DNA from 2 places in the Bacillus salitolerans genome. Region 1 is predicted to be linked to the other one. Evidence: a T-box and tRNA genes for the amino acid it is inferred to sense, from the RefSeq annotation. Region 1 holds a T-box; the other holds one or more tRNA genes.
The links. The T-box of region 1 lies ahead of alaS (alanine--tRNA ligase). A T-box ahead of a tRNA ligase gene usually reads a tRNA of that ligase, here a tRNA-Ala.
Positions count from the first base shown of each region.

Region 2: it encodes a tRNA-Ala, which carries the amino acid that the T-box ahead of alaS (alanine--tRNA ligase) is inferred to sense. The anticodon was not compared.

Region 1 is NZ_JBHUEM010000009.1:155,752-163,912, forward strand. It holds gene alaS (alanine--tRNA ligase) at 1-1,418, opposite strand, end outside; T-box leader at 1,673-1,886, opposite strand; gene ACFSCX_RS08920 (AI-2E family transporter) at 1,938-2,999, opposite strand; gene ACFSCX_RS08925 (YrzQ family protein) at 3,106-3,240, opposite strand; gene ACFSCX_RS08930 (hypothetical protein) at 3,262-3,450, opposite strand; gene ACFSCX_RS08935 (PRC-barrel domain-containing protein) at 3,469-3,942, opposite strand; gene recD2 (SF1B family DNA helicase RecD2) at 3,981-6,350, opposite strand; gene ACFSCX_RS08945 (tetratricopeptide repeat protein) at 6,380-7,042, opposite strand; gene mnmA (tRNA 2-thiouridine(34) synthase MnmA) at 7,127-8,161, opposite strand, start outside.
Region 2 is NZ_JBHUEM010000049.1:5,432-13,592, forward strand. It holds gene ACFSCX_RS20215 (hypothetical protein) at 1-331, shown strand, start outside; gene ACFSCX_RS20220 (Mu transposase domain-containing protein) at 328-1,020, shown strand; gene istB (IS21-like element helper ATPase IstB) at 1,013-1,732, shown strand; partial or broken gene ACFSCX_RS20230 (ATP-binding protein) at 1,800-4,343, shown strand; tRNA gene ACFSCX_RS20235 (tRNA-Ala) at 4,431-4,503, opposite strand; gene ACFSCX_RS20240 (GNAT family N-acetyltransferase) at 4,632-5,180, shown strand; gene ACFSCX_RS20245 (DUF4359 domain-containing protein) at 5,247-5,549, shown strand; gene ACFSCX_RS20250 (AMP-binding protein) at 5,610-7,268, opposite strand; gene ACFSCX_RS20255 (DMT family transporter) at 7,378-8,161, shown strand, end outside.

The DNA.
Region 1 (8,161 bases):
TCTACTACCGTAGAGTTTTCTTCTATTTGTTCATACCCACTAAATGAGCTCTCTGCTTTAATATCACCAAGAACCCCGCCTTGTACTTGCATAGAGCCTACATCTTGCCTAGCAGCTCTTGCACGCTCACGTTGGCTGTTCATTTCAGCTTCAAAGCCTTCGTGGTCTACCTTCATTCCTTCTTCTTCTGCGTACTCTTCTGTTAATTCCACAGGGAAACCATACGTATCATATAAACGGAACACATCTGATCCAGGTATCGTATTTTCGTTCTTTTCTTTCTGAGCTTTAATGACAGTAGATAATATTGCGAGTCCTTCGTTTAAAGTCTCATGAAATCTTTCTTCCTCATTTTTGATAACCTTTTGAATGAATTCTGACTTTTCCTTTACTTCTGGATAGTAGTCAACCATAATCTCTGCTACTACTGGTACTAGTTCTACCATAAATGGACGGTGGATATTTAATTGCTTAGCATATCGAACTGCTCTTCTAAGTAAGCGTCTTAATACATAACCTCTTCCTTCATTTGATGGCAAAGCCCCGTCCCCAACAGCGAAAGTAACGGTACGGATATGATCAGCAATGACTTTAAATGCGACATCTTTCTCTTTTTGTCCGCCATAACGCTCCCCTGAGATTTTTTCCGTTGCTTCAATAATTGGCATGAATAAATCTGTATCAAAAGTAGTTGGAACATTTTGAATAACCGAACACATCCGCTCAAGGCCCATACCTGTATCAATGTTCTTCTTAGGCAATGGTGTGTACGTACCATCTGGATTATGGTTAAACTGAGAAAACACAAGGTTCCATACTTCTAAATAACGATCATTTTCTCCGCCAGGATATAACTCCGAGTCCGACGGGTCATTTCCATAGCTCTCGCCGCGATCATAAAAGATCTCTGTATTAGGTCCACTTGGTCCTTCACCAATGTCCCAATAGTTGCCTTCAAGACGAATAATTCTCTCCTTTGGTATACCAATTTCTTCTAACCAGATTTTATAAGCTTCTTCATCCTCGGGATGAATGGTTACGGAGAGTTTTTCTTTTTCAAATCCAATCCATTCTTCACTCGTTAAAAATTCCCATGCCCAATGGATCGATTCCTTTTTAAAGTAATCACCGATCGAGAAATTTCCTAACATTTCAAAGAATGTGTGGTGGCGAGCAGTTTTCCCTACATTTTCAATATCATTTGTACGAATAGACTTTTGTGCATTACAAATTTTCGGGTTATCTGGAATTACACGACCATCGAAATATTTCTTCAGTGTTGCAACACCGCTGTTGATCCAAAGTAGAGACGGATCCTCGTGCGGTACTAACGAACGACTAGGTTCTACTGAATGGCCTTTTTCCTTAAAGAAATCTAAAAACATCTGTCGTACTTGAGCTGACGATAAATTTTTCATTTTTTATTTCCTCCTATAAATATTATTAAATTGACAAGAACAAATGGTACAAGCGACCTTGGGTAGCCTCAGGCAGAGTAAATGTTCAAAAGTGAAGAAAAGGTCGGTTATTCCCTTATATTCACTTCAGGTTATTTGACCTCAGGCGGGCTGGGCGCTGAAGCTTGATTCAGATTTACTCGCCAAATTACCCACAATAATAACTTTTATTATTTCTTAGCAATAAAAAAACTCCCACCCCTGTTTTATAAAAAAACAGGGACGAGAGTTAGTCGCGGTACCACCCTGATTATGACTACCTTTAGGAAGTCATCACCTTGGATTTCTGTAACGTAGAAACAGACGATAGGGTATTAGCCTATTCTTCGGAATAGCTTCGGTTACTCTCTCACATAGAATTCCTTTCAGCCAAGGGAATTCCTCTCTTAATGTGGGCTGTAACGTACTCATTTCCTTCATCGATTTAAAATCTTTGATTATATTGATATGCGCTATTATAGACAATGTGAATATTGTTTGTCAATGCCTTGAAAAGTGAACTTTTGCATGAAGTATAGTAACTTTTATGATTGCAAGAAGAGGAACTGCTACTATAAGTCCAATGATTCCACCCAATTCCCCACCTACTAATAACGCAAACATAATAATTACTGGATGCATATGCAAGCTCTTTCCAACAATAATGGGTGATAAGAGATTCCCTTCAATAAACTGTAAAGAAAAGATTAGAACTGTAACCCAAATCACCATTTTTCCAGATATCGTAACAGAAATTAATAAAGCAGGCACCGCTCCAAATATGGGTCCAAAATATGGGATAATATTAGTAATTCCAATGATGGTTCCGAGCAGAAGAGGATATTTCATACCAATCATCCATAATCCCACCGAAGCTAATACCCCAATTACTAAACAAACTAGCAGTTGTCCTCTTATATAATTTCCTAGTGATTGATCAATATCACGTAGAAACCGAACGCCTGGTTTTCTCCATCTTCTTGGAGTTACGTACCATAATGATCTTTTCATTAAGTTATAGTCCTTCAGCATATAAAAAACTAGAAAAGGGATAAGGGCAAGAATGATAATATAATTTAATAAGGATTTAATTCCTTCAACTAATAAAGTTAAAAGAGAACCTAGCCCTTCTTCAATATTTTGGAGTCCTTCTTCTATTCTTGCATGAAGTCCTTCTGGAAATTGCTCTGTTTGTGAATGGATTACAAGCGACCATTCTCGATATTGTTCAAATAAATTAGGCACATTATTCGTAAACTCTCTAATCTGAAAAATGATTTGAGGTACACCTTTATATAAAGCAAAGCCGAGTCCTCCAAAGAACAATAAGTAAATGACGAGTATGGCTATTGGCCTTGGTATATTATGACCATGTAGCTTCTCAATCAAAGGATGCAATAAATATGTGATAAAAGATGCTATCAAAAAAGGTATAAATATTGCTAAAACTGCTTTGTAGAAAGGGGCCCAGTAAAGTTCTATTTTCTTAAACATAAAAAGACATAGAAAAATAAGCAGAAGTATCACAAGTCTTAAAATCCAGTTAATATGGGACTTCTTCACTCTTTACCCCTCCTTAATTCTATGGTTAACCTTCATTAATGATTTATTCATTGTTTACATAACAAGAAATCCCTGTTGTAATTAACAGGGATTTCACTTTTACACATTATGGTAATAAATTGGTCATACGTTTTCGGAGTTTTTTCATGTTGCGGTTCGACATCAAATTTCTCTCTTGTGCTTTGTGATATGCGTATGCACCAACACCCATGGCAATTAATGATGTCAATGTTCTGTTCATGCTGACCACTCCTTATTTGTTTTACATATTTATTATTCGTTCATCCTCACCAAATAAGTCGTCTAATGAGCTAAGTGTTCCATCCTCTTCGACTTGATGAACATTCATCACACCTTTTGAAACAGAAAGCTCAATAAAACAATTCCAGCAATAATATTGATTAACTCCGATTTTTCCTATATCTTTGCTTCGACAATTTGGGCACTGCACGAATTAGGGCCTCCTCTATTAGGTGTCAATTTCTATTTGGATAATATCTTCGCCAAATTGAAGAGGGTTTTTAGTTGGAATTACTTTTTTACCTTCTGCAATATCAGCAAAGAACCCTTCCGATACTTCATACCCTAAAATAGTGCCCAATTTCTCGTCAAAATATACATCATCAATAATTCCTAGCCTTTCCCCTTCAGTTGAGTAGAGGTCTCGACCTAACAATCCATGATGATGACTAAGATAGTAGGACTCTGCTTTTTTTCGTTTCAATTGTTCTAAATGTTCGTGAATCATCACACCGTCTTGTCCAAATGAAATGATGTGATTAAAGTCGATAAGATGATCAGGGTGGAATAACCCTTTTCCATCCACGACAATCGATTGAATATCCCCTTTATTGGAAAGCAGTAAATCACGTATAGTGCCCATATATTTTCCCGTTTTGTTATGAAAAACAGGTAGGCCTTTTATTAAAGAAAATGTTCGCAAAAGTACCCCCACCTTTCCGAACATTTTTATGATTTGCCTTAATCCATAAAGTCATAAGGTGAAATGTTTGCCATTGCCATTCTTTCTGCCTCAACTGAAAGTTCAATCTCTTCATCTCTAGACTGTTCTGTTTGTTTTTGATGTACCTGTATGTTAATCCCAAAGGAACTTTTTAGTCGTTTCATTAAGGAAGTTTGCCTTTCTTTATCTTCTGTTCTTTTTATTCCCTGGTTTAATGTCTCTTCTTCCCCGCATAATATTAAAAATTCCTTACTTCTAGTAATAGCAGTATAAATTAAATTTCGTCGGAGCATTCGGAAATAACCTTTTACAACTGGAAAAATAACAATTGGAAATTCGCTTCCTTGTGATTTATGTACAGAGCAACAATAAGCGTGAGTAATCTGCGTAAGATCTTGTTTTTTATAAGTAACTTCTGTACCTTCAAATGAAATAACAACTAGATCTTCCTTTTCCGTATTTTCTTTTGCATAAAAGATTGATACGACCTCACCAAAATCACCATTAAACACATTTTGGTCGGGCTGATTGACTAATTGTAAAACTTTATCACCTATTCTAAACGTTTTTTCCCCAAACAATAGCTCGCGTTTTTGATCCGTTTTAGGATTAAATAATGCCTGTAGCTCACTATTTAACCGATCGATACCAGCTGGTCCCTTATACATTGGAGCTAACACTTGAATATCTCTCGCGTGGTATCCTTTAGTCATTGCATTCCCACATACTTTCTTAACGACATCTACGACTTGATTTTGATTACACTTAATAAAGGATCGGTCCGGTTTTGGAAGTAGAATGTCCGATGGTAATTTTCCTTGTTTCATTTCATGAGCCAACTGAATGATTGTAGAGTTTTCCGATTGCCTAAATATATCAACAAGTCTAACAGTAGGAATGACCTCAGCTGATAACAAATCTCTCAGCACTTGTCCAGGTCCTACCGATGGAAGTTGATCTTCATCACCAACTAATATCACTTGAATGGAGGAAGGTAGCGATTTAAACAGCTGATTCGCTAGCCATATATCGACCATTGAAACTTCGTCAACAATTAACAGCTTTCCTTCGATGGGATTATCCTCATCATGCTCAAATCCATCCGTCCCATTCCAACCGAGTAATCGGTGGATAGTAACAGCTGGAAGCCCAGTTGACTCATTCATTCTTTTAGCAGCCCTACCAGTAGGAGCTACTAAAAGAAATGGAAAAGGTTCCTCCTTTTTATAATCCTTCGGCTCTAATGAACATCCATGAAGCTCTGCATAAACTTCAACTATTCCTTTAATGACGGTCGTTTTTCCTGTCCCAGGTCCACCTGTAAGAAGCAGCATAGGAGAAGACAACGCTTTTTGAATTGCGTCCTTTTGTGAGGGTGCATATTGAACCTTAAGTCTCTCCTCTAAGCCACCAAGTGCTAAAAGAAACTCAGACTCCGGAAATTGATCCTTATATTCAGATTGATCCATAATTCTCTTAATACTCGTAACAAGGCCCTTTTCAGCAAAATATATGGATGGCTGATAGTATCTTCCATCTTCATAAATCATTTTCCCTTCCTCAACAAGGTGTACAATTTCCCGAGAAATGTCGTTAAATGAAATCCTATCTGATTGGCTATTTTCCAACAGATATTGAACCTTATCAAGTAACTGTTCACCTTGTATATACACATGCCCCTCTTGCATACAAAGATGTTCTATTATGTATAAACAGCCTGCCTTTATTCGATCAGGATGACTACCAACTAAACCAATTGCTTTACCTAATTCATCAGCCTTTGTAAATCCTATTCCTTCAACATCTACGATTAACTGATATGGATTTTTTTGGATGATTGTTATGGTTTGATCACGATAGGTTTGATAAATTTTCATAGCCAATTGTGGACCAAATCCATATTGATTTAAGGTAACCATGATTTGCTCTAAACCTTGGTGTTCTTGAAGTGAACTTGATAGCTCTAATGCCTTTTCATTTGAAAGTCCCGCAACTTTCTTTAACACATTTGGATCATTCATTATTTTACTAATGGCATTTTCCCCAAGTGTTTCTACGATTTTCGATGCTGTCTTTCTTCCTATACCTTTAAATAAATCACTAGATAAGTACTGTATGATGCCTTGTTCGGTTTGTGGTATTTCTTTCCTAAAGTGATTGACATGATATTGAATACCAAAACGGGGATGATCTTTAAACATACCAAAGAAAGTATACGTTTCATGTTCTAAAAGAGGAGGAAAGTAGCCCGTAACAATTGCTTCTTTATCTTCATAATTTTCAGTTGTCTCTTGTATCTTAATCCGAATCACAGAATAAAGGTTAGATTCATTATGAAAAATCGTTACAATCGGATAGCCTCTCACGAATTTTTCACTATCTGCCATTTCACTCCCCCTCTCTATGTCACTGCCTTTTATTTTTCTAACGCTTGTTCTAGTAATCTTTTTCCATTCCCAGCTAATAAATGATCAGGTTGTATGTCTAATGCTTTATTGAACATATCCAATGCTTTTTTATTTTCATCCTTATGTGCGTATGCCACGCCTAGGTTAAAAAATACATCTGAATTTTCAACATCCATATCCACTAATTCCTCAAACTGTTTGATTGCTTCATCAATTAAACTTACTTGAGCTAAACAAAGACCATACTGGAACTTTGCTTCCTCGTCCTCTTGATTAAGCTCGACGGCACGCTGTAAGTATGGAAGAGCTAATTTAAACTGTTCTTGGCCCATGTAAGTTAGTCCTAGCATAAAAAATACATCAGAAGTCTGTAATCCCTTCTCAATTGCTACTGAAAAAAAATGAACTGATTTAGGTAGATCATCCATTTCAAAATAAATAGTTCCAACACTGTAATAAGCCGTAGCTAAGTTATCATCTAACTTTATTGCCCTTTTATAAAAAGCAAGCGCTCTCTCACTATCCCCTATTGCAGCTAATACATTTCCAAAGTTTACAGTGGCGATCGGGTCTGATGGATTTTCTTCTAACGCTTCAGTAAACACTTTCGCTGCTTCTTCGAGCTTTCCTTCTTGCATAAACTGAATTCCTTGTTTATTTTTATCTGTCATTGACCGGCATCCTTTCTCATCATTTATTATCGTAAGAAGACCTCAACCAATAGGTTGAGGTTTTCTGATTCTTTTAATTAACCATTATACATACCAAAGCTGCTTTCCATTACGAAACACATCGTCTATTGTGCCTCCACCTAAACATTCTTCACCCTTATAGAAGACAACAGCCTGACCAGGCGTAATTGCTCGAACTGGTTCATCAAATATTACTTTCACGTTGTGATTGTCTAGAATTTTGACAGTTACTCCATGGTCCTCTTGGCGATATCTAAACTTTGCTGTACATTTCACATCTGAATTTGGCACTTGATCAGAAACCCAGTTGATATTGGTCGCAGTTATTTCATCAGAATAAAGTAAATCATTGTGAAAGCCTTGCTCCACATATAAAATATTCTTCTCTAAGTTTTTGCCGACAACAAACCAAGGATCACCACTACCACCAATCCCAAGTCCTTGTCTTTGACCAATCGTGTAGTACATTAATCCATCGTGTCTTCCTTTTCCTTCCCCCTGAAGTGTTTGCATTTCCCCAGGCTGAGCAGGTAAATATTGACTTAAGAACTCCTTGAAATTCCGTTCTCCTATAAAACAAATACCTGTACTGTCTTTTTTGGTTGCGGTTGCTAAGCCTGCTTCCTTCGCCATTTCTCTTACCCTTGTTTTCGGTAAATCACCTAAAGGAAACATCACTTTACTTAATTGCGCTTGTCCTAATTGATTTAAAAAGTAGGTTTGATCTTTATTCTGATCAATCCCTCTAAGCATCTTATATTCACCATCTTGGTAGGCTACTCTAGCATAATGCCCTGTTGCTAAGTAATCCGCTCCAAGTTCAATGGCATGCTCTAAAAATGCTTTAAATTTAATTTCTTTATTACACATAACGTCCGGATTTGGTGTTCTTCCACCTTTATATTCATCAAGAAAGTACGTGAAGACTTTTTCCCAATATTGTTTTTCGAAATTTACGGCATAGTATGGAATCCCAATTTGATTACAGACTTTTATGACATCATTATAGTCTTCAGTGGCTGTACAAACCCCAAATTCATCTGTATCATCCCAGTTTTTCATAAAGATTCCAATTACATCGTATCCTTGTTCCTTTAA
Region 2 (8,161 bases), on a different contig from region 1:
AAAACAAACAAGCAATGTAGGTTCTTTTGCTATTTCAGACCATTATATTGAATATGCACAGTTTATAAGCGAGTTTGACCGACAATTTAAAACACTTGTACAACGCTTCAATGGTAAACTACCAATTATGAAAAGAGAGCAATTAGTGGAATTATCAAATAGCTTAGAGAAAAGTTATAAACTTTATATGAATGTTGGAGTAGGTAGGTTTGGAGCAAGTAGTAAGGGTTCAGTAATGTTTGAAGTTATATTTGAACCAAACATAGAAATTCTAGACAAAGTAATAGATGAATTATCATCTATTCGAAAAGAAATAGAAGCAATTGAATGATTTGTTGTGCTAAAGTGTGCGAGCCTCATTATGAGAAAGGAATTCTCCAATCTAAACTTTATTTACAAGATAAAGAGGAGTGGCTCTTATTACCTGAGAAGGCGTTTCAATGCGTTCGTTATCAAGAGCTAAAAGCAGATAAATACGGATTTGTCTCTTTAGATGATAAGCAATACTCAACTTCACCAAGGTTCTCTCAGCAGAGAGTTAAACTATGTATCTCCTATAACTCCGTTATAGTTTTAAGTGAGAACAACGAGTTAATTGTAAAACATAGTAGATTGTATGGGACACGCCGAAAATCAATGGTATGGCAGCCGTATCTAGATTTATTGTCAAAGAGACCTAAGGCTATTAAGTACTCGAGTATATATAATCAATTCCCTGAAGTATGGTCCAATTACTTGCGTAATTGTACAGAAGAAGAGCAAAAAGAAGCCTTACGCCTAGTTGGTCGGCTCTTAAAGAACCAAGATTTCAGTCTACTAAATAAAGCATTAGCTTTAGCTTCACAGAATGGTCATCCAAGTGCTGATCAAATTAAGCACTGTTTTTATTCCTTACATAACAACAAAGGTACGCACGAAGCCATCTCTACAAATCTAGTAGTCCCGACATTACCAACTGTTACCCGTGGCTTAAATCATTATGACACCTTCTTTAAGGGAGGGGTTTATAGCAATGGATAGGCAAATTGAAGCATACGCAAAGCGATTAAAGCTAAGTTGGATAAGAGAACACTATCATGAAGTTGAGGAAAGTGATCCAAAAGAATACCTTCTCAGGCTATTTGAAAAAGAAGTTGCCAATCGGGAAGAACGAAAGATTAACTTATTATTAAACCAAGCTCAACTCCCTAAAACAGGTGGAAGTCCCTATCAGTGGGAACATATACAAATTCCACAAGGAATAGAACGAGAGCAAGTGTTATATGGAGATTTTATTTCAGAAAAGGAAAACCTCATTTTCTATGGAGGGGTTGGTACAGGAAAAACATATTTGACAACGTTATTATCCTTAAATGCCATAAATAGATTTGGCAGTTGCGTAAAGTTCTTTACAGTGGCAGGCTTGGTAAACAAATTAATTGAGGCTAATCAGAATTGCACTTTACCGAAGTTTATGAAGCAGTTAGAAAAGCTCGATCTACTAGTGTTAGACGAGCTTGGGTACATCCCATTGCATAAAGAAGGAGCTGAATTATTATTCCAGGTAATATCAATGTGTTATGAAAGTAAGAGCTTAGTCATCACGACAAACCTTCAATTTGGTCAGTGGAATCATGTTTTTGGAGATCCTATTCTAACTGAAGCAGTTATTGACAGGCTGATTCATCACTCACATTTATTAGTCTTCAAAGGTGATAGTTTCAGGTACAAAGAGTCTTTATTACACAATTAAACTAGGGTGGCAAGTGGCATACATTTTTAAATGCCATTTGATACATTTTTTACTTGCCAAATACAACCAAATCGAAAAGAAAGCTCAAGTACGTCAATACGAAGCTATTGCCGAGCAACCTATGGGCAAGCAAATACAAGTAGATTGGGGAGTAACCAAGCAAAAGACAACGACGAAAAAAGAAGTAAAGCTATATTTTATAGCTTTTGTGTTAGCACATTCACGATATAAGTATATGGAATGGCAAGACAGACCATTTACAACAAAGGATACCATTCGATGTCACGTGAATGCATTCAAATATCTTGGAGGAAGGCCTGAAGAAATAGTTTATGATCAAGATAATTTAATTGCGGTTAGTGAGAATGCTGGAGATTTAATATTAACTTCAGAGTTCCAAGCATATGTGAAAGACTGTAAGTTTAGAGTTCATTTATGTAGAAAAGCAGATCCTGAATCAAAAGGTATGATTGAAAATGTAGTGAAATACATAAAAGGAAATTTCGCTGATAGTCGAGTATTTAAAGACATAGAAGATTGGAATACACGCGCAATTCAGTGGTTAGAACGTACCGGAAATTATAATGTTCACAATACAACGAAAAAGAGACCAGTAGAAGTGTTTCTCGTCGAAAAGCAACACTTAATACCAGTCTCTCCCCTACTTTCGATTGAAAGTAACCTTACAAACAGTATAACAAGGAATGTAGGTAAGGACAACACGATTCGTTATGAATCGAATCGTTACTCGTTACCATTAGGAACCTACGGTTCAATTCCTAAAAACCAGGTGTTCTTAGAGATTAAAGGTGACTTTCCTGGCATATTAATTATTCGTAAACAACCTGATGGTGAAAAGATAGCTGAACATCAGATTAATAAAGAAAAAGGAAGATTAATTAAAAATCGTAATCATAGGCGAGACCGTTCTCTTGGCATCGAAGAGATGAAAAATAGTATCATTACTTTTTTTGATAATCAGGATGATGCGAATGCCTTTGTAGATGAGATATGTAAAAGATATCATCGATATCGACGAGATCAACTAACAATTCTCCTAACTCTGATAAAGAAAGATTCAGCATTAATAAATCAAGCACTTACTATATGTATTAAAGAAAAGCTCTATAGTGCCAATGATCTTCGAGATATAGTTAATTACTTAAAGATTTCATCGCCTTCCATAGAGAGTGCTGAGAACAAAATCAGTGTTTCAACATCTTCTGACTCCGTTAATACATTGTTTGAACTGAATAAACGCGAAGCCAAAAGCATTGAACGAAGAATGAAATGGGCTCGGTTCCCTTATATTAAAACGCTAAGTGAATTCATGGTGGAAGAGCAATCAGCCATAACAGAAAGACATTTAACACAGTTAAAAGAGCTTAGTTGGTTAGAACAACAATACAACTTAATATTGCTAGGACCGCCTGGAGTAGGCAAAACCTTTTTAACTATTGGCTTGGGAATAGAAGCTATTCAAAGAGGGTTTCAAGTTTTTTTTGTGACAATGGGAGAATTAATGCAATTATTAAAAACACAAGAATTTACTCATAAATCACAAGTACAGATAAAGAGACTTCAATCATCTGACTTAGTAATAATTGATGATTTAATGTATATGGCAATGGATCAGCGTGAAGCAAATCTATTTTTTCAGATAGTAAATCACTTATATGAACGAAGTTCAATCATCCTAACTTCAAATAAAAATCCTGAGCAATGGAGTGAACTGATGGGTGATCAGGGCATTGGAGAAAAACTTCTCTCCCACATTACGTCTGATGATATAAAAAATTTTTATGCTCAAAAAAAGCGGGAGAAATATGCAGATAAAACAATCAGCACAATTCACAAGTTTCTATCAACGTTGTTTTATTCTGCTGTGGAAGATGGTTATCTGGCTGAGCATCCAATGAGTTCAATGAAGAAAAGTAAACCTAAGGATCCAAACCGAATTGCTCATCCTTGGAATTATAAAGAGGTCACTCAATTTCTAGATGTTGCAGAACAAGAAGGAAAAGATATCATGTTTGAATTTGAACTTTCAACAGGAGTAAGGCAAGGAGAACTGCTGGCATTTCCTTGGTTTGACATTGATCTTGAGCGGAAAACGGTAACGGTAACCAGAAGTGTATCCTATGATGAAGATGGAAATCCAGAACTTATGCCGAAAAGTCAAGAAAGTTACCGTACCTTATCTATCCCGGATAATCTAGTTGAGAAGTTAAAAAAGCACAGAGAGAAACAGGATGAACTAAAGAAACGTTATGGTGATGGTTATAAATATGAGTTGGATTTAGTTTTTCCTGTAAGTCATGGTGGCTTTCAAAACCCGTCAAATGTTCGAAGATTATTTTATGATCTCATTAAAAAAGCGAAAGTACGCCGAATAACCTTTCATGATTTGAGACACACACATGCTAGCCTACTTATTCGAAGTGGTGCCTCACCCACTATTGTACAAAAGCGTCTAGGTCATCAAGATATTGAAACAACTTTTAGGTATTATGGTCATCTATGGCCGAATGCCGATCAAGAGGCCGTAGAAAAGCTTGAAATAGAAATGGGAAAATACAAAGATCCAAATCGTCGAAATGAGGAAACGTGAATTTTGTGAACTTAAAGAGATTTTGAATGGGAAAAGAAGAAATGAAGAAACAAAAAAATCCCTTGTACGACAAGGGATTTTCGGTGATGGAGCATAGGGGGCTCGAACCCCTGACCTCTACGCTGCCAGCGTAGCGCTCTCCCAGCTGAGCTAATGCCCCGTAATGAGTATGAAGTTATTGTAAATCGCTTTCAAAAATTAGTCAATAAGGAAAAAAGGATAATCATCTGCTACCTAATTTTGGTATAATCTATTAATCAGTCATTAAATATTGAAAGAAGGTACCGTATGTCTAATTATCCTATTCTTGAAACAGATCGGCTAATACTTAGAAAGATAAGAGAGGAGGATGCTGACTTTTTATTAGAACACTTTGGTAATCCTGAAGTCGTCCGATATTTTGGAATGTCCCCTATGAAGGAAAGAGAGTCCGCAATCGGTTTCATCGATTCATTTAAGGATGGATTTGAAAATAATACTGTGATGCGATGGGCCATTACAGACAAAGAAACGGGAAAAACGATGGGAACAGTTGGTTTTCATAATATATCGAATTCTTATAGGCGTTGTGAGGTAGGATACGATTTAAGTCCAGCTTTTTGGGGAAAAGGAATAATGCCAGAGGCACTTGCTATAGTAATTGATTTCTTATTTGAAAATAGACAAATGAATAGAGTTGGGGCAACAATCGTCAATCACAATGCAGCATCCTCCCGAGTGGTTGAAAAACTAGGATTCAAAAACGAAGGTTTACTTCGTCATTATATTATTCAAGAAGGTGAACTTCTTGATGCTTATATGTTTAGTATCCTTAAAGAAGAATGGGATCAACGGTAAAATAGGTTTAAACTATTGAATCTTTGGAAAGGATGGAAATCGACTATAATAATGGAGGTTTCTATCTTGAAAAAGAAATATGTTGGTGTCATGTTGGTGACTGCCTTTATACTACTAATGATTATCTTAAACCCAGGTCAGGATAAATATGTATCATGGGTTGCAGACCGACTTACTGAGGAAAAAGGTGTTCTCGTTAGTATTGGAGTAGATTACGTAGCAAAACCTATTATTTCATCCTCCACTACGAGAAAGGACTATTTCTTCTTTACCATTTACCATACAAATATATTGTCTGATAAAGATATCATCACACTTGGGATTATGAATCAATTTATCCCAATCAAAAGTATAGCATTTGAAAAATAACGAAGCTTATTAAAAAGCTTCGTTATTTTTTGTAGTAGAAAGGCATCGGGGACCCCGGTGCTACATTACTTCCTTTGATAAATTTGATGCCCATTCCCGTAGTATATATTTTTGAATTTTACCCGAAGCCGTCATCGGATACTCATCTACAAAGAAAATGTACTCTGGGATTTTATAATAAGCCAGCTTGCCTGTGCAATAATCACGAATAACTGTTTCTGAGAGAGACTGTCCCTCTTTAAGTACAATACACGCTGCAACCTTCTCGCCATATTTCTCGTCGGGGACACCAACGACTTGAACATCTAATATAGAAGGGTGTTGATAAAGAAACTCTTCAATTTCACGTGGGTAAATATTTTCCCCACCACGAATAATCATATCTTTTAATCTGCCGGTAATGGCAATATACCCTTCATCATCCATAGTGGCTAAATCACCAGTATGAAGCCAGCCATCCTCATCGATTGCTTCCATCGTTGCCTCAGGCATCTTATAATACCCTTTCATTATTAGATAGCCTTTTGTGCATAGTTCTCCTTGAACTCCCCTAGGTACTTCAAGACCTGTATTAGGGTCCACAACCTTCACATCTACAAACGGATGAGCTTTCCCGACAGAATTTACTCTTCTACTTATAGGGTCATCAGTAACAGTTTGGGTGATGACCGGAGATGCCTCTGTTTGTCCATAAGCAATCGTGATATCATTCATACCCATGTCATTCATAACTTTTTTCATGACTTCAATTGGGCAATTAGATCCCGCCATTATACCAGTACGTAACGAGGAAAGATCAAACTCATGAAAATTTGGGTGATTAAGCTCTGCGATAAACATGGTAGGTACACCATGTAATCCGGTACATCGTTCTTTTTCTACAACCTCAAGAACAAGTTTTGGGTCAAATTCGATTGTTGGTAGCATAGTGGCACCAACGGAAACACAAGCTAATACCCCTAATACACAACCGAAGCAATGAAAAAACGGAACAGGTATACATAGTCGATCCTCATTTGTTAACTTCATTGCTTGGGCAACTAGAAAACCATTGTTTACAATGTTGTGATGGGTAAGCATGACACCTTTTGGAAAACCAGTCGTTCCAGAGGTATATTGCATATTGATGACATCACTTGGATGTGTATCTTTTTCTCTTTCTAACAACTCTTCATCCGAAACGTTGTTTGAGAGCTTGAGCATTTCATTCCAATGCATCATTTCATACGGAGACGTTTCTTCCCCAATAAAGATGACATTTTTTAAATTGGGTAGTTTATGATTTGAAATACTTTTATGCGGATCTATGAGGTTTAAAATGGAAGCTATAATGTCTGTATAGGACGTTCCTTTAAAGCCATTAATACAGAAAAGTGTCGTACTGTCGGATTGCTTTAGGAGATACTCTAATTCACTCTCCTGATAGCTAGTATTCACTGTTACTAATACAGCGCCAATTCTAGCAGATGCAAATTGTAAAATGACCCACTCAGGTACATTTGTTGCCCATATTGCAAGGTGTTCCCCTTTTTTTATCCCAAGCCCTAACAATGCTTTCGCTACTTTAGTAGTTTCATCCCAAAACTCCTGATATGTATACCTAATTCCCTCTTTATAGTATACAAGGGCTTCCTTTTCAGCATTTGTATTTACTGCTTTTAATAAGAGGTTACCGATTGTTTCTTGTTTTAGTTGAATCATTTTCTTCCCCCTTTTAATAGAAAAGATTAAAATAGAATCTACAATGAATAATATGAAACAATACGTATTCTTATTATAAAATTAAGAGATTGAAATTTCAAAATATTTTAACAAAAGGTGATCTTCGATGAAACCTCAAATGACAAAGGCATACATAGCTCTAACTATTGGTGTTCTATCAGTGTCAGCATCAGCCATTTTCGTAAAGCTAGCAGGTGCTCCTTCCTCGATTACGGCTTTTTATCGATTGTTTTTTTCGATTTTGATTATGTTCCCACTTGTCTTTGTTAAGTATAAAAACGAATTAAAAAGAATCAATAGAAGGGAGTGGCTCTTTTCAATCATTGCTGGGGTATTTTTAGCCCTTCATTTCGTATTATGGTTTGAATCTTTGCGCTTTACTTCAATTGCAAGTTCGGTAGTGCTAGTTACAATGCAGCCCTTGTTTGCATTTATTGGAACATACTTATTTTTTCAAGAAAGATTTTCATTAAAGACAATTTTAAGTGGGACATTAGCCATTTCAGGAAGTGTGATTATCAGCTGGGGTGACTTTCGTATTAGTGGTTTGGCTCTATGGGGAGACATTCTAGCATTAGTAGCTTGCTTATTAGTGACGATTTATTTATTATTTGGACAACATGTTAGAAAGCAATTGTCGCTAATTACTTATACTTTTATTGTATACTCCGTAAGCACGATTACCTTATTTATTTATGCAGTATTAAGTGGGGATTCCTTTTTTGAATATGAAAATGAGCAGTGGTTTTATTTTGTACTTCTTGCCATTGTTCCAACTCTACTAGGGCATACATTATTTAATTATTCTTTAAAGTGGATAAGTACTTCTATTATTTCAGTAGCCATTTTATTTGAACCAATTGGAGCGTCCGTTTTAGCGTATTATGTGT